Regions from separate parts of the Lentzea sp. NPDC058450 genome, predicted to be linked through region 3. Evidence: riboswitches for the same ligand, from Rfam matches in the RefSeq annotation. Region 3 holds a riboswitch; each other region holds the start of a gene.

Region 1 (7,594 bases), on a different contig from region 3:
TCGTCGACGGTGACGCCGGTGGCCTTGGTGATCGGGCGCAGGTCGAGGATGCACTCGTGGGCGACGAAGCCGCCCTCGCCGGTGTAGAGGACCGGGTAGTGCTCGTCGAGGCGGCGAGCCACGTAGTTCGCGGCCGCCACGGCGGTCAGGGTCGCGCGGCGCAGGCCGTCGCCGCCCATCATCCGCACGTACGCCCACGAGATCGGGAGGATCGACGCGGAACCCCACGGGGCACCCGAGATCGGGCCGACGCCGGTGGCCGGGCCCGCGGTGGGCTGCAGCGGGTGGTTCGGCAGGAACGGGGCGAGGTGGGACTTCACGCCGATCGGGCCGACGCCGGGGCCACCGCCGCCGTGCGGGATGCAGAACGTCTTGTGCAGGTTCAGGTGCGAGACGTCCGAGCCGAACTTGCCGTAGCGCGCGAGGCCGATGAGGGCGTTGAGGTTCGCGCCGTCGACGTACACCTGGCCGCCCGCGTCGTGGACCAGGCCGCAGACCTCGCGGACGGTGTCCTCGTACACGCCGTGGGTCGACGGGTAGGTGATCATGATCGCGGCCAGGTCGTCGGCGTGCTCGGCGACCGTGGAACGCAGGTGGCCCATGTCGATGTTGCCCTTGTCGTCGCACTTCACGACGACGACGCGCATGCCGGCCATGACGGCGGACGCGGCGTTGGTGCCGTGCGCGGACGACGGGATCAGGCAGACGTCGCGGGCCTCGTTGCCGTTGGCGCGGTGGTAGGCGCGGATCGCGAGCAGACCCGCGAACTCACCCTGCGAACCGGCGTTGGGCTGCAACGACACGGCGTCGTAGCCGGTGACCTCGGCGAGCCACTCCTCCAGGTCGGAGATGATCTTCAGCATGCCCTTGGCGTCGGAGACCGGCGCGAACGGGTGCAGGCCGGAGAACTCCGGCCACGTCACGGGCTCCATCTCCGCGGTGGCGTTCAGCTTCATCGTGCAGGAGCCGAGCGGGATCATGCTGCGGTCGAGCGCGACGTCCTTGTCGGACAACGCGCGCAGGTAGCGCAGCAGCGCGGTCTCCGAGCGGTGCGCGTGGAAGACCGGGTGGGTCAGGTAGTCGGACGTGCGGCGCAGGTCGGCCGGGATGCCGTCGGCGGTGTCGGCGTCGATCGCGTCCACGTCGGCACCAGTGACACCGAAGGCGTTCCACACGGCGATGACGTGCGCGCGCGTCGTCTTCTCGTCGCACGCGATGGCCACGACGTCGGCGTCGACGAGACGCAGGTTGATGCCGGCCTCGCGCGCCTTCTCGACGACGGCGGCGGCCTGACCCTCGACGCGGACCTCGACGGTGTCGAAGAACTCGCCGTGCACGACGTCCAGACCGGCCTCGCACAGGCCCGTGGCGAGCACGGTGGCCATGCGGTGCACGCGGGTCGCGATGGCGCGCAGGCCCTCGGGACCGTGGTAGACGGCGTACATGGACGCGATCACGGCCAGCAGCACCTGCGCGGTGCAGATGTTGGACGTGGCCTTCTCGCGGCGGATGTGCTGCTCGCGGGTCTGCAGCGCGAGGCGGTAGGCCAGCGAGCCGTCGGAGTCGACGGACACACCGACGAGACGGCCGGGCAGCTGACGCTCCAGACCGGACCGGACGGCCATGTAGCCGGCGTGCGGGCCGCCGAAGCCGATCGGCACGCCGAAGCGCTGGGTGGTGCCGACGACGACGTCCGCGCCGATCTCGCCCGGCGCGCGCAGCAGCGTCAGGGACAGCAGATCGGCGACGACGACGGCCTGGGCTCCGGCCGCGTGGATCTCCTCGATCAACGCCTTCTGGTCGCGCACCGCACCGGACGCGCCGGGGTACGACAGCAGCACGCCGAAGAAGTCACCGCCGAGGCCGAGGCCCTCGATGCCCTGCGACAGGTCGGCGACGACGATCTCGATGCCGAGCGGCTCGGCGCGCGTCTCGATCACGGCCAGCGTCTGCGGCAGCGTGTCGGCGTCGATGACGAACTTGGCGGACTTGGACTTGCCCGCGCGGCGCACCAGGGTCATCGCCTCGGCGGCGGCGGTCGACTCGTCCAGCATGGACGCGTTCGCGACCGGCAGGCCGGTCAGGTCGCCGACCATGGTCTGGAAGTTCAGCAGCGCTTCGAGACGGCCCTGCGAGATCTCCGGCTGGTACGGCGTGTAGGCCGTGTACCAGGCCGGGCTCTCCAGCACGTTGCGCAGGATCACGCCCGGCGTCACGGTGTCGTAGTAGCCGAGGCCGATCATCTGCGTCATCGGCCGGTTCTGGGACGCGAGCTCGCGCAGCTCGGCGAGCGCCTCGGTCTCGGTGGCCGGGACGGGCAGGTCCAGCACGAGGTCGCGTTCGTGGATGGACGACGGAACCGCGTGCTGTGCCAGTTCCTCCAGCGATCCGACGCCGATGACGTCGAGGATGCGCGCGAGTTCGGCGGGCCGGGGACCGACGTGGCGGTCGGCGAACGGGGTGCCGTGCTCGAGAGCGGCGAGCGGAATGCGGTCCTGCGTCATCAAACGCCTCCGGGGGATGGCTGCGGGCACACTGGTCCTGTGCCCTCCCCGCTCTGTCCGTACCCCGAGGGGCGCCTGAGAGGTTCACCCGTTGCGAGAACGGGCTTTCACCGTCGGCGGGACTCCCTTGCGGAAGTCCACTTTCCAGAGGCGTCTCGCTCTGGCGGTCCTGGATGCCTGAGAGGTTCCCGGGGAGGGACTTGCTCCTTCGGCGCCGGGCTCGGGGCCCGGACTCTCCCGCCTGAGTTCAGCGACTACCCGAGAAGAATACCCGCAGGCAGCCCGGGTAGTCGCTAGGGACGCGACCTACGTCTCAGCACGAAGACCGACGAGGGCCGCCGCGACCGGGTCGGCGGGGTCGTCGCGCACGGCCACGAGCAGGTGCCGGGTGCCCACGATCTGGTCGCCGCTGCGGGCCGCGACCAGCTTCGCGCGTTCCATCGCGCGTTCGACGGCGCCTCCGGCGGGCAGTGAGGTGCCGTCCACGCCCGCTTCGCGCAGGGCCGCCGCACCTCCCGACTCGAACTCGGGCTTGAGCCTGCGGCCTGCCACCGTCAGCTGGTGGTCGAGCGTGAGCACGGCCTCGACCAGGTCCCTCGACGACACGTCCCGGCGCCCGGCGACGGCCAGCCGGTCGGCCTCGTTGCGCACGGCGGTCAGCACCGGGCCGCCCAGGCCCTGGCCGCGCGAGACGAACTTGGTCAGCCAGCGCACGTACCCGCCGCCGGCCTCGCCCTCCAGTGCTCCCGCCTTGCGCAGCAACCAGACGGCGGGCGTCTCCTCGACCTCGGCGTACTTCCGCGTGGCGTCGGCCCGCACGGCCGCGGCGGTCTCGTCCACGTCCACACCGTGCAGGAACATCAGGTCGGCGACCCTCCCGGAGTCGAGCGACAGCAGCGCCAGCGCGAGGTGCGTCGTCGTCAGCACGCCGTCGCCCGCCTGCGCCACAGCGGCTCGCAGACAGGTCTCCAGCGCCTGACTGGCGGGCAGGAGGGTGTCGACGCGGGCGTGGTGGTGGGCGGCGCTCAACAGCGCCGTGACGTCCGGGTGGGACTCGGTGACAACGCCTCCGTCGTCGCCGGCCCAGTGGTCGGTGCCCCTGGCCATCGCCTGTGCCGTCAGCGAGGTCGTGCCGAGCTTGCGGCCAGGGCCGACGGTGTCGACCAGTGAGATCAGCAGGTTCTCGGTGCCGACGAAGCCGAACTCCAGCCGGAAGGCGCGCTGCACGGCTGCGGCCAGGACCTTGACGACCTGCGCTGAAGGGGTGTGCGTCATGCCGGAAACGCTAGGGAGCAAGGGGGTTGCGGCGCTGCTGCCGACCGGCCACTCAGGACGGCCAGTCGGCCACGATCAGCGGGACGATCAGCCGGTCGCGCGCTCGCGGCGGCGGCGGGTCAGCTCGTCCTCGGTCATCGGCGCGATCTCGACGCCGTCCGCACGTTCGGCCGGGAACTCGTGGATCGTGCCGGAGATCTCGCGCATCGCACCGCTCACCGCGATGCCGAACACGCCCTGACCGCCCTGCAGCAGATCGACGACCTCCTCCGGCGAGGTGCACTCGTAGACGGTGGTGCCGTCGGAGAAGAGCGTGATCTTCGCCAGGTCCTGCACGCCGCGGCGGCGCAGGTGGTCGACCGCGACCCTGATGTTCTGCAACGAGACCCCGGTGTCCAGCAGCCGCTTCACGACCTTGAGCACCAGGATGTCCTTGAACGAGTACAGCCGCTGGCTGCCCGACCCGTGCGCCATCCGCACCGTCGGCGCGACCAGCCCGGTCCGTGCCCAGTAGTCGAGCTGCCGGTACGTGATGCCCGCGATCTGGCACGCCGCGGGCCCTCGGTAACCGACGAGCTCGTCCGGCAGCGAGGAGTCCGGGAACAGTTCACCCTGCAGCCCGGATTCGGCCCTCAAGGGCGCTTCCTCGACCACGCCTGCCTCCCCTCGGAACGGCCACGAAACTCATGACCGTCAAGCCGCCACGTCCACTCACGTGAACCGGCGACGTCCACTCGAGTTCGACGGTAAGACCGGTCCGAGGGCAGGTCAACGCGACGCGCGGGGAGTTGCGACCCTCAACCTCAGGTAGAGAGTCACACCGTCACCCGAACTAGGCGTTTCAGGTGACGTTTAGTGATCGTTTAGCGAGAAAAACGACCTAAAGTAGTCCGATCGAGCGACGTCCAAACGAACGTTCGAAAGCCCTAACGAGACAGAGTGCGACGCACCGAAACTCACTCACAGGCGCCACAGGCGTCGCACACAGGTCTGTCCGCGTGTCCGCTCCGCGACGGTGTCTACGTGTCCGCTCCGCGGAAGTCCTCCGGGGAGACCGAGTCGAGGAACTCGCGGAACTTCTCGACCTCGTCCTCCTGCTCGTCCGGGATGATCAACCCGGCCTCGGCGAGCACGGCCTCGTCGGCGTGGATGGGCACGCCCACCCGCAACGCGAGCGCCACCGAGTCGGACGGCCGCGCGGACACCCGCACGTCGCCGTCGAACACGAGCTCGGCGAAGAACGTGCCCTCCTGCAGGTCGGTGATCCGGACCTGTTCGAGGTTGCGACCCAACGCCCCGATGACGTCCTTGAGCAGGTCGTGGGTCAGCGGGCGGGCAGGACGGACGCCCTGCTGCTCGAGCGCGATCGCCGTGGCCTCGACGGACCCGATCCAGATCGGCAGGTACCGCTCGCCCTCGGTTTCCCGCAGCAGGAGGATCGGCTGGTTCTGGGGCAGCTCCACCCGGACGCCCACGACGCGCATCTCACTCATCGGGTCTCGCCTCCCTCTGACTCGTTGGGGAGTACCCGGTTCGCTCCGAGCATCCCCCGGCGTATGCAGTCGACGCTACCCGCCAAGCGGGCCGTGTGCTCAATCGTTGCGGGCAGAACGTGATCAAGATGATTGCCGCAGACCCGCTCTTACCAACAACGTGTGCAACGAGGTGAAGAGGTCAGCCAATTCCCGCACCGTCTCAGGATCTGAGAAAGACTTCAGCAGAACCACCTCGTGGTCCGCCGCAGCGCGAACCGCGCGCAGGTGCTCGCGCTCGACGCCGAGTCCGGTCATCGTCCGGATCGTGCGGAGCGCGGTGATGTCGTCGGTGGTGAACCGGCCACCGGGGCCGGGGCGCAGCAGACCGTCACGCTCCAGCTGGGACAGCTGTTCGGCGGTGAACCCGGTCTGGGCCAGCAGATCGATCCGCGTCACGGCCGTCGCCGCGTCGGGGACGGCGTCGAGCTGCTCGCGGATCACCTTGAGCGGTAAGTACCTGTCCCGTTGTGCGGACAGCACGAACCGCAACCTCTCGACGTCCGCCACGCTGAACTGGCGGTAGCCGGAGGCGGTGCGCGCCGGGCGGACCAGCCCCTCCGCTTCCAGGAAGCGGATCTTGGAGATGGTGACGTCGGGGAACTCGGGACGGAGCTGCGCGAGCACAGCCCCGATGCTCGAGCCCCCGCGTTGTGGCCGCCCGGCCGTCACGCGTCAGGCTCCCGCGGAGCCGGGACCCGTCAGGAAGACGAGACGGAACTTGCCGATCTGAACCTCGTCACCGTTCGCGAGAACGGCCTGGTCGACCGGCTCGCGGTTGACGTAGGTGCCGTTGAGGCTGCCGACGTCGATGACGACGAACTCGCCGCTCTCCCGGCGGAACTCGGCGTGCCGGCGCGAGACCGTCACGTCGTCCAGGAAGATGTCGCTGTCGGGGTGGCGCCCGGCGCTCGTCGTGTCTCGGTCCAGCAGGAACCGGGATCCGGCGTTCGGACCGCGCTTGACCACGAGCAGCGCGGAACCGGCGGGAAGGGCGTCAACACCGGCAACGGCCGGCTCCTGTGCGGGCGCCTCGGCGCCGCCTTCCATCTCCTGGAGGAAGTCCGCCCGGAAGACGGAGGTCCGCTCCGGGGACTGCTCCGGCGGAACGCCTGGGCCGTCGTTCGTGCTCACCTGAGCTCTCCTCCTGCTGCTGGATCCGTCACTTCCGGTAAAACCTATCGCGTTGGGGTCACCGCCTTCAGCGCGGCTCCCCTTCCGGCCGAAGATCCGGCGAAAGATCGACGTCACTCCTTCTCCACCAACGCCTTGTACCCGTCCGCGTCCAACAGGCTTTCGAGCGCGTCCGCGTCGTTGAGCCGGATCTCCACCATCCAGCCCTCGCCGTACGGGTCGGTGTTGACGGCGTCGGGCGACTGGACCAACGCGTCGTTGATGGCCACGACCTCGCCGTCGAGCGGCGAGTAGAGGTCAGACACGCTCTTGGTGGACTCGACCTCACCGAACGTGTCCCCCGCCGAGACGGTGTGACCGACCTCGGGCAGCTGGACGAAGACGACGTCACCGAGCTGTTCCTGGGCGTAGTCGGTGATGCCGACGCGCACGGTGTTCTCGCCTGTGCTGGCGATCCACTCGTGCTCCTCGGTGTAGCGAAGCTCCTCGGGAATCAACTGACTGCGCTCCTCGTGCTGAACCTGTATGGGGTGATCTTTTCACGCGACCGTGCGAGGTGTGACCCGCAGGGCCAGGAAGAACTGGTAGACGTACAGCAGCGCCGACCACAGGTAGAGCGCTCCGCCCCACGCCGTGAACGCGTACGCGATCGGCAGGGCGGTCTGCGCCCACGCCGAGTCGCCCTGCGCGAGCAGCAGCAGGGGGAAGGCGTAGAGCAGGTTGAAGGTCGCGGCCTTGCCCAGGTAGGTGACCTCGAACGGAGCCCAGCCGCGGCCGCGCAGGATCAGCAGGCAGATGCCCACGACGACTTCGCGGCCGACCAGCACGAGGGCGACCCAGAGCGGCACGATGTCCCTGATGACGAACGCCAGCAGCGTGCAGAACACGTAGAGGCGGTCCGCGGCGGGGTCGAGCAGCGCGCCCAGGTTGCTCATCTGGTTGAGCCAGCGCGCGAGCTTGCCGTCCAGCCAGTCGGACAGCCCCGCGAGAACGAGGACGAGCAGCGCCCAGCCGTCCGCGCGGGGTCCGAGCAACAGGTACAGGAAGAGCGGAACACCGGCCAGCCGCAACACGCTGAGCAGGTTCGGAATCGTCAGCAGGCGATCAGCCGGATCACGCACACCCGCACTCTAAACGAGTGACTGCGCA
Region 2 (7,594 bases), on a different contig from region 3:
CTTCGCCAGCATCGCCTGCACGCGGTTCTGCGCCGTCAGGAACGTCGTGGTGATCGTCCGCGTGCCGATCTCGTTCGCGAACGCCATCGCCCCGAACACCAGCGGGAACAACGTGACGATGTTGATCGTCCTGCCGATGCCCAGCAACGAGAACTTCCACTGGTCCGGCGTCACCCCGAGCACGTCGGAGAGCTGCTCGGCCTCCGCGGACGTGGTGAACTCGATCATCAGCTGGCCGAAGCCGCCGGACAGCAGCCCGCCGCCCAGCGCGACCAGCACCGTCGGGATCAGCAGGCCCCACCACAGGCCCACCGTCGTGATCTTGCGGAGCTCCGCCTGCACGAGGTTGTTCATCGACCCCACCCACCCTGCTGGTACGGCGCCTGCACGTGCCCGGCGAACTGGCCACTGGTGAGCCGGAAGAAGAGCTGTTCCAGGTCGACCTGCTCCTCCTGGATGCCGTAGATCGACACGCCCGCGCGCAACGCGCTGTCCGCCACGTGCTTCGAGTCCACACCGGACACGGCGAGCCGCCCGTCCGGGAGCTGTTCGATCGACGTCACGCCGTCCGCCTGCAACGCGGCCGCGAGCGCGGCGACGTCCGACGGCTGCACCAGCACGCGGCGTTGTTGTTGCGCGCGAAGGTGGTCCAACGGCCCGTAGTAGACGGTCTGCCCGCGCGAGACGATCACGACCTGGTCGACGGTCTGCTCGACCTCGGCCAGCAGGTGGCTGGAGATCAGCACCGTGCGGCCCATCCGCGCGAACGACTGCAGGAAGTTGCGCAGCCACGCGATGCCCTCGGGGTCGAGGCCGTTCGCCGGCTCGTCGAGCACCAGCACCTGCGGGTCGCCGAGCAACGCCGTGGCGACCGCCAGGCGTTGCTTCATGCCGAGCGAGAACCCGCCGACGGCGCGGTCGGCGGCCGTGCCGAGACCGACCAGGTTGAGCACCTGGTCGGCCTGCGCGTCCGGCACGCCGATCGCCGCCGTGTAGACCCGGAGGTGGTTGCGCGCGGTGCGGCGCGGGTGGAACCCCTGCGCCTCCAGCACCGCGCCCACCACGCGACCGGGCTGGCCGAGCTGGTGGAACGGTCGTCCGTTGATCGTCGCCGTGCCGGAGGAGGGCTTCACGAGACCCAGCAACATCCGCAGGGTCGTCGTCTTGCCCGCGCCGTTCGGCCCGAGGAAGCCCGTCACGCTGCCGGGTGACACGGTGAAACTCAGGTTCTGCACCGCGGCCACGGAACCGAAGTGCTTGGTCAGGTTCTGGACCGCGATGAGGCCGCTGCCGTCATGCATGCGGCCCATCCTGCCCGAATCGTCACTCCGGCAAGGCGTGCTTGGGCCGGGACACGACGGGCGCGCGGTGCACGACCGACGGTTCCACCGCCACGACGGGCAGTTCGGTGGTCATCTCCGCCGGGGTCTCCTCCGGCAGTTCGATAACACCTGATCGTGTGAAGGGGTTGCGCAACGGCCGGCGCCGTTCGCGGTGCGGCAGGCCCTCACCGATGAGGTGCTGGTGCGCCATGTTCCAGACCTGGCAAGGCCATCGCCGCCGCCGCAACCAGCCGGGACAGGCCCTGCACCGGCCGTCCTCGTCGGGCTGGTGCACGGTCAGCAGCAGGCGCCAGCCGTCCGCGAGGCGGTGGATCTCCGCGCGGGCCAACGGGACCAGCGCCTCGGCTTCTCCGTGCTCGGCGACCTTGTCCAGCAGTGCCAGGCGTTGCAGCACCGCGTCGCGCAGGGTCTCGTCCATCACATCTTCGCCGTGGCCTGGTCGAGCAAAGAGCCCAGCCGACGCGTCTGAGTGGCGGACATCACAGCGGTCTCGCCAGGAGGCGTGACCAGCAGGACCCGGTCGTTCTCCACCAGAACGGTCATCGATCTGTCGCGACCGAACGGGTCGTGGCAGTGGATCCATCCCTGTGGTTCAGCCATGGAATCTCCCTTCGAGGGACACCCGACTCCGTCTTCATCGGCCGAAGCCCCTGCTCGCCGCACCGCGCGGCACGGAATTCACTCGTTTGCTGGACGGGCCGGACACGGGCGGTGGTCCACTCGGGGAAACTTTTGGGTCGCGTTTCGGTGGGGGTGCTGGGCGCGGCGCGGAGAAGCCCGCTATATTTGGTGACGGCGGCCCCGCTCCCAGTGACCCCCAGGCTGGTTGAGCGCGGCCGCCCTTTATTTTCCCCAAAACTTTCCGAAACTCGCTCGCGTCTGCGCGCTTGAGTCACCTCGTTCCGTCCTGAGCGAAAACGGCTTGCGCCCTGCGGTCTCGTACGCTGTAAGTTCCTCGTACACCGTAAGGGGGAGGAAAGATGACTTCGACGACCGAGAAGGCCGTGGTGCACCCGCACCCGCAACGCTGGGCCGTGCTCGGCGTGCTGTGCCTGTCCGTGATGGTCGTGGTGCTGGACAACACCGTGCTCAACGTGGCGATCCCGTCCATCTCCACGGGCTTGGACGCGAGCACCGCCGACATCCAGTGGATGATCAACGCCTACTCGCTCGCGCTGGCGGGCCTGCTGCTCACGACCGGGTCGTTGAGCGACAGGTTCGGCCGCAAGCGCGCCCTGCTGGCCGGTCTGGTGCTGTTCGGCACCGGCAGCGCGGTGGCGGCCTACGCGGGCTCGTCCGAGGCGTTGATCGCGGCCCGCGGCTTCATGGGGATCGGCGCCGCCGTGCTGATGCCGGGCACGCTGGCCGTGCTCATGCAGTTGTTCGACGACAAGGAACGCCCGAAGGCCATTGGCATCTGGGCCGCCGTCACGAGCCTCGGCTTCGCGGCCGGGCCGGTGATCGGTGGCGCGCTGATCAAGCACTTCTGGTGGGGCTCGGTGTTCCTGATCAACGTGCCGGTGGCGCTCCTCGCGATCGCGGCTGTCGCGTTCCTGGTGCCGGAGTCGAAGGACCCGACCGTGCGCAAGCCCGACGTGCTCGGCTCGATCCTGTCGATCATCGGCATGGTGTCGATCGTCTACGCCGTGATCGAGGTGCCGGAGCACGGGTTCGGCTCGGCCGAGTTCGGGGTGCCGGTGGCGATCGGGCTGGTGACGATGACCGGGTTCGCGTTGTGGGAACGGCACACCGCCGAGCCGATGCTCGACCTCGGGTTCTTCAAGAACCGCCGCTTCACCGGCGCGGTGGCGTCGGGCGTGCTGGCCGCGTTCGGCATGGCGGGCTCGCTCTTCCTGCTGACGCAACACCTCCAGGGCGTGCTGGGGTACAGCCCGCTGGAGGCGGGCGTGCGGGTGGCGCCGATGGCGATCGCGTTGCTCGTCACCAGCAACACGTTGGGACAGCTCGTGATGAAGCTCGGCGCCGGCCGGGCGATGCTGCTCGGCATGACGATCGTCGCGGGCGGCGTGCTGCTGCTGTCGATCGGCGACACCTACCCGCCGACGCTCGCCGGGCTGGTGCTCATCGGCGTCGGAGTCGGTGTGTCGCAACCGGTCGCGGTCAACGCCCTGATGGGGTCGATCCCGCCGGAACGCGCCGGCATCGCGTCCGGGCTGTCCGGCACGCTGACGGAGCTGGGTTCCTCGTTCGGCATCGCCGTGCTGGGCGCGCTGCTGTCGGCGCGGTTCGTGGCGTCACTGCCGGACGGCGTGTCGGGGCGTTCGCTGAGCGAGGCGCTGCACAGCGGTGCGGACATCACGGCCGTGCGCGAGGCGTTCTCGAACGGCATGAGCGTGAGCCTCGTGATCGGCGCGATCGCCGTGTTCCTGGGAGGTGTTGTGGCCAGCGTGCTGCTGCGACGTGCATAGGATCGCGACGTGGACAGCGTGTGGTTCGGCAAGCCCAGGCCCGGCAGCGGCCAGCCCCTCGGCCTGAGCCGGGACGCCATCGTGCGCAAGGCGATGGAGATGCTGGACGCCGACGGCATGCAGAAGCTGTCCATGCGCAAGCTCGCGGCGGCGCTCGGCGCGGCACCCATGTCGTTGTACTGGCACGTGCCGACGAAGGACGCGCTGATCGAGCTCTGCCTCGACGAGATCTACGGAGAGTTCCCGCTGCCGGGTCCTGACGACGACTGGGAGCTCGCTGTGCGCGAGATGATGCACTCGATGCGTCGTCTCGCGCACAAGCACCCGTGGTGGATCCGCGGCATCGGCGAGTTCAACAGCATCGGCCCGAAGGCCGTGGCGATGAGCGACGCGATGTTGCAACCCATGCTGCGGGCGGGTCTGTCGCTGGGAGGGGCGGCGCGGTCTGTCTCGACGATCTCCAGCTTCGCGGTCGGGTACGCGATCGCCGAGGTCAACTTCACCGCCCGGGGCGGCATGGACTCGCCGCCGCCGGACCTCGCGAAGATCGCCGACCTGTACCGGGAGAAGCACCCGACCTACGTCACGATGCTGGACCAGCCGGAGATCTGGTCGCTGGAGGGGCAGTTCGAGTTCGGCCTGGACTGCGTGATCGACGGCATCAAGGCGCGCATCTCGGCCCTCAGATAGGCGAAACCCCCGCAGCGTTGCTCGCGTGCGGGGGCCTCATTCATTCAGTTGGCTTTCATCTGGCCGGCTTTCAGATCACGGACTCCAGCGGCGTGTGCGCGAGGCCGGTCGCCTCGGCCACCGGGCCGTTGGTCAGCTTGCCCGCGTGGACGTTGAGGCCCAGGGCGAGCGAACGGTCGTCCTTCAGCGCCTTCTCCCAGCCCTTGTCGGCCAGCGCGACGGCGTACGGCAGCGTCACGTTGGTCAGCGCGTAGGTCGAGGTGCGCGGAACGGCGCCCGGCATGTTCGCCACGCAGTAGAAGACCGAGTTGTGGACCTCGTAGGTCGGCTCGGCGTGCGTGGTCGGGCGCGAGTCCTCGAAGCAACCGCCCTGGTCGATGGCGATGTCGACGAGCACCGAGCCCGGCTTCATGTCGGCGACCAGCGTGTTCGACACGAGCTTCGGCGCGGCGGCACCGGGGACGAGCACGGCGCCGATGACCAGGTCGGCCTCGCGGACGGCCTGCTCGATGGCGAACGAGTTGGACGCGAGCGTGCGCAGCCGGCCCTGGAACTGGGCGTCGATCTGGCGCAGGCGGTCGACGTTGGTGTCGAGGATCTGCACGTCGGCGCCCATGCCGACGGCGATGGTGGCCGCGTTGACGCCCGCCACGCCGCCGCCGATCACGACCACGCGGGCCGGGGCGACACCGGGGACGCCACCGGGCAGCACACCGCGGCCGCCGGAGGGCTTCATCAGGCTGAACGCGCCGACCTGCGGGGCGAGGCGGCCCGCGACCTCCGACATCGGGGCGAGCAGCGGCAGCGCGCGGTTCGGCAGCTGCACGGTCTCGTAGGCGATGGCCGTGGTGCCGGACGCCAGCAGCGCCTCGGTCAGCGGCTTGTCGGCGGCGAGGTGCAGGTACGTGAAGAGGGTCTGGCCGGCGCGGAGACGCGGGTACTCCTCGGCGATCGGCTCCTTGACCTTGAGGACCAGGTCGCCCTCGGCCCACACGTCGTCGGCGGTCGCGAGGATCTTGGCACCCGCGGCGAGGTACTCCTCGTCCGTGATCGCGGAACCGAGACCGGCACCCTGCTCGACGTAGACGTCGTGGCCGCGGCTGGTCAGCTCGTGCGCACCGGCAGGGGTGAGAGCGACGCGGTACTCGTGGTTCTTGATCTCGCGGGGAACAGCGATCCGCACGATGACTCCTCCGTTCGGTGGCCGACATCTCATAATGTGGGCCAGTCGCAAGGTCATGTCACTGTGCTGATCGCACTATCCGGTAACCCTCCGGTTGTTCAGTTAGGACAGAGCGACCTGAGTGTTGTTCGCGTTCCACTTGACCTTCCCGCGTTGACACTCGGCGGGGGCCGCACATAGCGTTCGCGCCGAGAACTGAACACCGGCCGCGGCGCGTCAGCGTCAGAACCCGCGTGGGAGAGACCTCGACGAACGCAGTCGGGGCGCCGAAGGGGCAAGCTCCCGCACACTCTCAGGCAGCAAGACCACTCGGGGTAGGCAACTCTGCACGGCGGAGGGGGCGAAGTGTCCTGACCCGTCACAGCCAGAGGAGTCGCCGTGGAGTTCCCCGAGAACCTGCTCTACACCGTCGAACACGAGTGGGTCGACTGGACGCCGGGCACCCAGGACCCGCTGACCTGCGGAATCACCGAATACGCCGCCGACGCGCTCGGCGACATCGTCTACGTGCAGCTGCCCGAGGTCGGTGCCAAGGTCGTCACCAACGCCGTGTGCGGTGAGCTCGAGTCCACCAAGTCCGTGAGCGACCTGTTCTCGCCCGTGACCGGCGAGGTGATCGAGGTCAACGACGCCGTCGTGCAGGACCCGGCGATCGTGAACAACGACCCGTACGGCGAGGGCTGGCTGTTCAAGGTCCGCGTCGAGTCGGCCGAGAACCTGCTCACGGCGGCCAAGTACGCCGAGCTCACCAAGACTGACTGACCTCCACCACCACGAAGGACTGATCAGTGGCGATCAGCGTTTTCGACCTGTTCTCCGTCGGCATCGGACCGTCCAGCTCGCACACGGTCGGCCCGATGCGCGCGGCCGCGATGTTCGTCGACAAGCTCGGCCCACAGCTGTCCACTGTGGATCGCGTGCACGTCCAGCTGTTCGGCTCGCTCGGCGCGACGGGCCACGGCCACGGCAGCCCCAAGGCCGTGTTCCTCGGCCTGGAGGGCAACCTCCCCGAGGAGGTCGACCCGTCCGCCGCCGCGGAACGCGTCGAGGAGATCATCTCCAGTGGACGGCTGAGGCTCGGCGGCACGCACGAGATCGCGTTCACGCACGACCGCGACCTCGTCATGCACCGCCGCAAGTCACTTCCGTTGCACCCCAACGGGATGAGCTTCGAGGCCTTCGCCGGCGGCAAGTCGGTCGAGCACGCCGTCTACTACTCGATCGGCGGCGGTTTCGTCGTCGACGAGAACGCGTCGGGCACCGACCGCATCAAGCCGGACACCACGCCGTTGCCGCACCCGTTCCTGACCGGCGACCAGCTCCTCGCGCGCTGCCGCGAGACCGGCCTGTCGATCAGTGAGATCATGATGGCCAACGAGCTGTCGTGGCGCACGGAAACCGAAGTGCGGGAAGGACTTCTGCACATCTGGCACGTCATGCAGGAGTGCGTCGAACGCGGCTGCACCGAGCACGGCACGCTGCCCGGCGGCCTGAAGGTCCGCCGCCGCGCCGCCGAGATGCGCAAGCGGCTGGAGAGCGAGCACTTCGTCACCGACCCGCTGCGGGTCATGGACTGGGTGACCTTGTTCGCGTTGGCGGTCAACGAGGAGAACGCCGCCGGCGGCCGTGTCGTCACCGCGCCGACCAACGGCGCGGCCGGCATCGTTCCCGCCGTCCTGCACTACTACACGAAGTTCGTGCCGGGGGCCTCGGACGACGGCGTCGTCCGGTTCCTGCTGACGGCGGGCGCGATCGGCGTGCTGTTCAAGGAGAACGCGTCGATCTCCGGTGCCGAGGTCGGCTGCCAGGGCGAGGTCGGCTCGGCCTGCTCGATGGCCGCCGGCGGCCTGGCCGAGGTGCTCGGCGGCACCCCCGAACAGGTCGAGAACGCCGCCGAGATCGCCATGGAGCACAACCTCGGGCTGACGTGCGACCCGATCGGCGGCCTG
Region 3 (7,594 bases):
CCGCTGCCCTTGGCCAGCAGCCAGGTCATGACGATCGGGCCGATGATCGTGAGCGCCCCCTGCCACGAGTGCAGGGCGAACAGGAACAGTCCCCACCAGACGACCGAGTCGCCGAAGTAGTTGGGGTGCCTGGTGTAGCGCCAGAGGCCGCGGTCCATCACGGAGCCCTTGTTCGCCGGGTCCGCCCGGAACTGCGAGAGCTGGTAGTCGCCGATCGCCTCGAAGAGGAAGCCGACCACCCACACGCCGACGCCGAGCCAGTCCAGCCAGCCGAACGGCGCCGAGAAGTGCTGCGCGGCCTGGACGGGCAGCGACACGATCCACATCAGGACGGCCTGCAGCAGGTACACCCGGTACATCCGCAGGCGCGGGTTTCCCTTGGCGCGCCTCAGGATGTCCTGGTAGCGGGGGTCCTCGTCCTTGCCCCGGTTGCGGGAGTGGATGTGCACGCCCAGGCGCACGCCCCACACGGCGGTGAGTGCCGTGACGACGAGTTGCCGGACGAGGTCGCCGTCCGCGAACAGGAGCGTCAGCACCGCGATCACCGCGAAGCCCGGGCCCCACACGGAGTCGATGAGGTCGTAGCGCTTGCGGGAGTCGGCGTACAGGAACAGGCCGCTCAGCAACAGGAGAACGGCGAGCAGGGTGATCAGGTAGCTCATCGGGCCACCAGCTCACGACGCACGCGCGGCATGCCGCTGCGGCCGTTCTCGCTGCGGCGCACCGCGAGGATCTGGTCCACGCCCATCCGTCCCTCCTCGAACGTCAGCGCGCCACCCGCGAGGTACAGGCGCCAGACTCGCGCCTGGCCCTCGCCCACGAGCGCGACGACGTCGTCCCAGCGCTCCTCCAGGGTCTCCGCCCACGCGCGCACCGTCCAAACGTAGTGCTCGCGCAGCGCGTGCACATCACGGATCTCCAGGCCGGCCGCCTCCAGGAAGCCGGTCGTGGCGCTCACCGGGCGCATGTGCATGTCCGGGGCGACGTACGACTCGATGAACGCGCCGCCGCCGGGTGCGTTGTGGCCGCGCGACATCTGCTGCAGCAGCAGGCGTCCCTCGGGCTTCAGCAGCCGGAACAACGTCGCGGCGTACGTCGGGTAGTTGCTCTCGCCGACGTGCTCGCCCATCTCGATGGTGGAGATCGCGTCGAAGGGCTCGTCGGCCACCTCGCGGTAGTCCTGCAGGCGCACCTCGACCCGGCCGGTCAGCCCCTCGGCCTCGATGCGCTTCAGGATGTGCGCCCGCTGCTGGGCCGAGATCGTCACGCCCGTGGCGTGCACGCCGTAGTGCTTCGCCGCGTGGATGATCATCGAACCCCAGCCGCAGCCGACGTCGAGCAGGCGCATGCCCGGCTCCAGGCCGAGCTTGCGGCAGACGAGGTCGAGCTTGTTGTGCTGCGCGTCGGCGACCGACTCGTCCTCGGACGTGAAGTACGCGCACGAGTAGGCCATGCTCGGGTCGAGCACGAGTTGGTAGAAGTCGTTGCTCAGGTCGTAGTGATGCGAAATGGCATCACGGTCGCGCCCCTTCGAGTGCAACGCCCCGCGCAGCCGCGCCTCCTCGCGCGGCGCGTCCGGGTTGGGCCCGAGCACCTTCAACTTCACGGCGAGCTTCGCCACCTCCGCCAACCGCGGCCGGCGCGTCACGCCCCGGCGCACGAGACCCCAGATCTGCGAGAGCCCCTCCGCGAGGTCGCCCTCCACGTCGAGCTCCCCGCTCACGTACGCGCGCGCGAGGCCCAGCTCGTTCGGACTCCACACGAGCCGCCGCAGCGCGTCGCGGGAGCGGATCACGAGGACCGTCCCGTCCTGCGGACCCGCCACGCTCCCGTCCCACGCCCGAAATCCGATCGGCAACGGCGCACCCAGCACCCGTTCGGCCATTCCCGCCAGCTGACCAGCGACGACCACCTTGCACCTCCTGCGTGACCTGGCTCCGCCAGACGTTCGAGACAGCAAGAGGTTCGGTTCGTTTCTGAACCGAGACGCAACCCCGGCCGTATGGCCTCGATAGAGCGAACAGATGGACAAGGAGGACATGAGTGTGATCCGACGTAACCGCATCGCCATCGGGCTCGCCGCGGGACTGGCAGTTGTGCTGGGTCTGGGTGTCTGGAGCGCCACGGGCAGTGGCTCGAGCAACTCCAAGCCGGTGGCACAGACCGAAACCGACCTGGGCGTCCTCGGTGACTACGGCGACGTGGGTCAGCCCCCGGTACTCCAGGAGCCCGCGCAGGCGCCCGAAACCCAGGTGCAGCAGCAGGCCCCGGAAGCTCCCGCGCAGCAGCAGGCGCAGCCCCCGGCCGCAGCGCCGGTGAGCTCGATCAAGCTGGTGGGCAAGGCCGTCGAGAAGATGGGCAACGTGGTCCAGGACGGCGACGGCCGGACCCTCTACCGCTTCGACAAGGACGTCCCGAAGCCCGAAGGCAAGTCCAACTGCAACGACCAGTGCGCCGTGACGTGGCCGCCGGTGCTGTCGGACACGGTTCCGCAGCTCGAAGGCGTCGACTCGAAGCTGGTGTCGCTGATCACCCGCGCCGACGGCAAGAAGCAGGTCGCGATCGACGGCTGGGCCCTCTACACCTACTCGAAGGACCCGGCTCCCGGTAAGTGGGCCGGCCAGGGCATCGGCAACACCTGGTTCGTGATCCAGCCCGACGGCAAGCGCAACGTCGAGTGCCTCCCGCCTGGAACGGTCGTGGCACCCGCTGCGTAACACCCCACAGTCCCGTTAGGACGGTCCATCTGAAAGACACAACACCCTGACACGGTGATACCCCGGCCCTGGGGAAGGGGCCGGGGTTCCCGTCGTTTTCGCTCCGGGTAGAACGAAGGGGCGCCACCGGATCCCGGTGGCGCCCCTTCGTCGTCAGAATCAGAGCGTGGAGTACAGCGGGTGCTTCGCCGCCAGCACCTCGACGCGCGCACGCAGCTCGTCGACGGCGGCGCCCGGCTTGAGGGCCTCCGCGATCACGTCGGCGACCTCGGTGAAGTCCACCTCGCCGAACCCGCGGGTCGCGAGCGCCGGCGTGCCGATCCGCAGACCCGACGTCACCATCGGCGGACGCGGGTCGTTCGGAACGGCGTTGCGGTTGACCGTGATGCCGATCTGGTGCAGAACGTCCTCGGCCTGCTTGCCGTCGAGCTCGGAGTTGACCAGGTCGACCAGGACCAGGTGGACGTCCGTGCCGCCGGTGAGGACCTTCACGCCCGCCGCGGCCACGTCGGCCTGGGACAGGCGGTCGGCCAGGATGCGCGCACCTTCCAGCGTGCGGCGCTGGCGGTCGGCGAACTCGGGCGACGCGGCGTGCTTGAACGCCACGGCCTTCGCCGCGATCACGTGCTCCAGCGGGCCGCCCTGCTGGCCGGGGAACACCGCCGAGTTGATCTTCTTGGCGATGTCGGCCTCGTTGGAGAGGATCACGCCGCCACGGGGACCGCCGAGGGTCTTGTGGGTCGTGGTCGTCGTGACGTGCGCGTGCGGCACGGGCGACGGGTGCAGGCCCGCGGCGACGAGGCCGGCGAAGTGCGCCATGTCGACCATCAGGTAGGCCTCGACCGAGTCCGCGATGCGGCGGAACTCGGCGAAGTCCAGCTGACGCGGGTACGCGGACCAGCCGGCGACGATCAGCTTCGGGCGGTGCTCCTGGGCGAGGCGCTCGACCTCGGCCATGTCGACGCGGCCGTCACCGTCGGAGACGTGGTACGGCACGACGTTGTAGAGCTTGCCGGAGAAGTTGATGCGCATGCCGTGCGTCAGGTGACCGCCGTGCGCGAGGTCCAGGCCGAGGATCGTGTCGCCGGGCTGGAGCAGCGCGAACATGGCGGCCGCGTTGGCCTGGGCGCCGGAGTGCGGCTGGACGTTCGCGAAGCCCGCGCCGAAGAGCGACTTGATGCGCTCGATGGCGAGGCGCTCGACGACGTCCACGTGCTCGCAGCCGCCGTAGTAGCGGCGGCCCGGGTAGCCCTCGGCGTACTTGTTCGTCAGCACCGAGCCCTGCGCCTGCAGGACGGAGACCGGGGTGAAGTTCTCCGAGGCGATCATCTCGAGCGTGCCCTGCTGGCGCGCCAGCTCGGCCGCCACGGCCTGCGCCACCTCGGGGTCGTACTCCGCGAGGGAAGCGTTGAACTGGTCGGACATCTGGAAGATCTCCCTTACTTGGCGCGCTTGTAGAACGGAAGGGCGACGACCTCGACCGGCTGCTTCTTGCCGCGGACGTCGACCAGCAGTGGGGTGCCCGGCTCGGCACTGGCCCGGTTCACGTAGGCCATTGCGACGGAGTAGCCGAGGGTCGGGGACAGCGCGCCCGACGTCACCTCGCCCACGACGTCGTCGCCGTTCAGGACCGCGTACCCGTGCCGCGGGGCACGGCGCTCGGGCGTCTTCAGTCCGACCAGGACCGAGTCCACATCGGACTCCGACACCTTCGTCAGCGCGTCGCGGCCCACGAAGTCACCCGGCTTGTCGAGCTTCACGACGCGACCGAGACCGGCGTGGTACGGCGTCAGCGACGTGGTGAGCTCGTTGCCGTACAACGGCATCCCGGCTTCGAGGCGCAGCGTGTCGCGGCAGCCGAGACCGCACGGCTTGAGCTCGTGCGCCTCGCCTGCCTCCAGCAACGCGGCCCAGACGGCGGACGCGTCGGCGGGGGCGACGAACAGCTCGAAGCCCTCCTCGCCGGTGTAGCCGGTGCGGGCCAGCAGCGCGTCGACGCCGGCGACCTTCGACGGGTACGAGGCGTAGTACTTGACCGTGGACAGGTCCGTCTCGGTGAGTCCGGAGAGGATCTCGACCGACTTCGGGCCCTGGATCGCGATCAACGCGTAGTCCGTCGACTTGTCGGTGACGACGGTGTCGAACCCGGCCGCGCGCTCGACCAGCGCTTCAGCCACCACTGAAGCGTTGGAGGCGTTCGCGACGACCATGAACTCCTCGTCGCCGAGGCGGTACACGATCAGGTCGTCGATCACGCCGCCGTCGGCCTGGGTGATCATCGTGTAGCGGGCTTTGCCGACGGCCAGCGCCGAGATGTGCCCGACCAGCGCGTAGTCGAGGGCCTGCCCCGCCTGCGGACCGGTCAGCACGATCTCACCCATGTGCGTGAGGTCGAACAGGCCCGCGGTCTGGCGCACCGCGTGGTGCTCCGCGAGCTCGGACGAGTAGCGCAGCGGCATCCGCCAGCCCGCGAAGTCGGTGAACATCGCGCCGAGCTGCTCGTGCTCGGCGTTCAGAGGCGTGAGGCGGGACATCAGAACGCTCCTCCAGGGTGCGCCGAAGAGCCGGACGCGGCCGGCTGAGGCATCAGAAGAATGACACGGTCCATCGGAGACTCCTCACTTGAGCGAGCCTCCCCCTCTGTCATGAGCCTGAGAGCTTCGCCACGACGAGCGTGACTTGCACCGTGGGCGAGGCTGCCGAGCAGCCTGCTTTCCAGAGTTGCCTTCGTCGTGCGGTACCTGTACCTGAGAGATTCCGGGGAGGAGTTGCTCCTACGGTGCTCCCATCGAAGGGAGCTCTCCCGCGCGACATCGACGGCCGTGTTCAGTTGGTAGCCCCAGACGCTAGCAGGCCAAACGTCACAGCGGCACGCCCTGCGCCGTCTTCTCGACCACCTTGCGCTCCGCCCAGAACGACAGGAACGGGATCGTGCCGGCGAGCAGCACCAGCGCCGTGCCCTTGATGGACCAGCGCAGCTTCAGCGCCAGGTCGACGGAAATCACCAGGTAGATGGCGTAGAGGAACCCGTGCACGGGGCCGACGACCTTCATCGCGCCACCCATGTCCGCGGCGTACTTGAGCACCATCGCCACGACCAGGAGCAGCAGGAAGACTCCGACCACGTAAGCCATGACCCTGAACCGGGTCAACGCACCCTTCATCTGCCCGCCTTCGCTCAACGACCGTCCCGCGCGTTGAGGTCCGCGAGCATGCGGTTGTAGGCCGCGAGCTCCGCGTCTTCGTCATCGTCGAAGTGCTCGACAGGCGCGGGTTTGACGGCGACAACCGTACTTTCCGGCCTCGGAGCGGATGCAACCGGCTCGGGTGAGAGAGCCTCGTCACGGCGTTCGCGGGCGAGCTTGCGGAAACGCCAGACCATGAAGAGGGGGAAGAGGCCGAAGAGCGGCCACTGGAGCACGTACCCGAGGTTCTGGAACGTGCCGCTGGCGGACTCGAAGCGCTGCCACTGCCAGTACGCGAGCCCGCAACAGACGATCAGCGCCGCCAGACAGGCGAACGCGATCAGCACACGTTGGGGAGTAAGGAGGCCGCGCACGACCTCCACACTACTTGGGTGAGGCCTCCCGCACGGAGGCCGCCCTTCGAGGGGAGTGGTTGCAGGGCTGCCGCCTCCGACAGCCCGTTTCCACTACGCCACGCCGTCCCGGCGCTGCCTCCGCAGACGAGCAACGCACCAGGCCGCGGCAGAACCACGACGAAGGTGCTGGAGAACCGTCATCGGTCCCAGGCGCCTCCCGAGATCGGCAGGCGTGAGGCCGGCCGCGCGGTAGTCGAGCGCGCGCTGGTCCAACGGGCTGATGCCCGCGTCCCACCACTGCTCGGCTTCGGCGACGTCGCCCACCAGCTGCCAGTAGCTCGCCGCGGCGGCGAGCATCGCCTCGGGTGCCTCCGGCGCCCGCTTGCGCATCGCGGCCACGTAGGCCGGATCCGCCGAGTCGACCTTGACCAAGCCACGCGACCCACTCCTGCCGCCCCGCTGGACGGGGATGCCAGGCGCCGAGGGGGGAGCCTCCGCGAGCCACGCGTTCTTGATCCGGTTCACCTCCTGCATCTCTGCGTCATCAGACCGTTCAGCCGCCCACTGCTGCAACAGCTCGTGGACCCCGGAGTCCTCGACCATCAATGCCTCCTCGTCGGTCGGGGATCGGCCATTGCAGCGGAAGGTATTCGGTAGGTCTGACAATCGCCAGACCCTGAATCCCCAGAACACCCGTTACCAGTGCGTGATTGGCCGCATTCCACCCGTCCGGCTCAACGCAGACGGTCGAGGATCACCGTCCGTCACTAGCTGAGCGGGGTGGCCGTGCCGAAGAGGCTCCTGACGAAGGTGATGATCGACTCCGCGCCCTGCCGCAGCCAGCCGAGGACCTGCTGGACCGCCGAAGCGGACTGCTCGGGCTGGGTGATCAGGAGGAACAGCACCAGCGCGACGCCCGCCAGCACTAGCACCTTCTTGAGGTTCACAGGTACCTCTCCGTCCGTGTGGTTCACCGGTCAGGCGGCAGTCCGCCCGTGTCACCCGTCATGGTCCCTCATTCACCCGGCCGATGAACAACGACCACGCCAAACTCTCCCCAGGTTCTGCCAGCGGCGCACGCCTGCACAGCGGCCAACGTCACCCGAATGGCGGCTAAAGACGGGCGTCAGCTGCGCCGATGTCCTGGGCACGAGGTGAACACGGACTCCCTCGGATCCCACAGCTTGGAAGCGAGACTGTTGCACCGGGCCTCACCCGGATGCCGAACACGACCCATCACGCACCGTCACGCCTTCGTGGCGCCTTTAATGCGCACCCGAGCATTCATCCAATTACTCCAGACCGCCGCAGTTCCATAATTCGGTCGTCCGCCACA

The links. A riboswitch is a leader RNA that binds a small molecule or an ion and turns the genes downstream of it on or off. The one in region 3 is predicted to bind glycine.
Region 1: another riboswitch for glycine. It lies ahead of gcvP (aminomethyl-transferring glycine dehydrogenase); the one in region 3 lies ahead of gcvT (glycine cleavage system aminomethyltransferase GcvT).
Region 2: another riboswitch for glycine. It lies ahead of gcvH (glycine cleavage system protein GcvH); the one in region 3 lies ahead of gcvT (glycine cleavage system aminomethyltransferase GcvT).

What each region holds. Positions count from the first base shown of each region.
Region 1 is NZ_JBHXLO010000008.1:127,652-135,245, reverse strand. Features, by position in the region: gene gcvP (aminomethyl-transferring glycine dehydrogenase) at 1-2,504, opposite strand, end outside; glycine riboswitch at 2,659-2,754, opposite strand; gene ACFWNN_RS15350 (Clp protease N-terminal domain-containing protein) at 2,811-3,779, opposite strand; gene ACFWNN_RS15345 (MerR family transcriptional regulator) at 3,867-4,433, opposite strand; gene ACFWNN_RS15340 (bifunctional nuclease family protein) at 4,799-5,272, opposite strand; gene ACFWNN_RS15335 (MerR family transcriptional regulator) at 5,396-5,938, opposite strand; gene garA (glycogen accumulation regulator GarA) at 5,987-6,445, opposite strand; gene gcvH (glycine cleavage system protein GcvH) at 6,559-6,942, opposite strand; gene ACFWNN_RS15320 (CDP-alcohol phosphatidyltransferase family protein) at 6,985-7,566, opposite strand.
Region 2 is NZ_JBHXLO010000029.1:106,805-114,398, forward strand. Features, by position in the region: gene ACFWNN_RS34690 (hypothetical protein) at 1-354, opposite strand, end outside; gene ACFWNN_RS34695 (ABC transporter ATP-binding protein) at 351-1,301, opposite strand; gene ACFWNN_RS34700 (hypothetical protein) at 1,324-1,761, opposite strand; gene ACFWNN_RS34705 (hypothetical protein) at 1,761-1,943, opposite strand; gene ACFWNN_RS34710 (MFS transporter) at 2,324-3,772, shown strand; gene ACFWNN_RS34715 (TetR/AcrR family transcriptional regulator) at 3,782-4,462, shown strand; gene ald (alanine dehydrogenase) at 4,533-5,645, opposite strand; glycine riboswitch at 5,870-5,963, shown strand; gene gcvH (glycine cleavage system protein GcvH) at 6,024-6,407, shown strand; gene ACFWNN_RS34730 (L-serine ammonia-lyase) at 6,434-7,594, shown strand, end outside.
Region 3 is NZ_JBHXLO010000006.1:133,762-141,355, reverse strand. Features, by position in the region: gene ACFWNN_RS12270 (DUF1295 domain-containing protein) at 1-662, opposite strand, end outside; gene ACFWNN_RS12265 (class I SAM-dependent methyltransferase) at 659-1,885, opposite strand; gene ACFWNN_RS12260 (hypothetical protein) at 2,046-2,717, shown strand; gene glyA (serine hydroxymethyltransferase) at 2,877-4,142, opposite strand; gene gcvT (glycine cleavage system aminomethyltransferase GcvT) at 4,157-5,251, opposite strand; glycine riboswitch at 5,348-5,442, opposite strand; glycine riboswitch at 5,443-5,533, opposite strand; gene ACFWNN_RS12245 (DUF3817 domain-containing protein) at 5,579-5,881, opposite strand; gene ACFWNN_RS12240 (hypothetical protein) at 5,896-6,276, opposite strand; gene ACFWNN_RS12235 (helix-turn-helix transcriptional regulator) at 6,370-6,861, opposite strand; gene ACFWNN_RS12230 (hypothetical protein) at 7,026-7,205, opposite strand; gene ACFWNN_RS12225 (CaiB/BaiF CoA transferase family protein) at 7,543-7,594, opposite strand, start outside.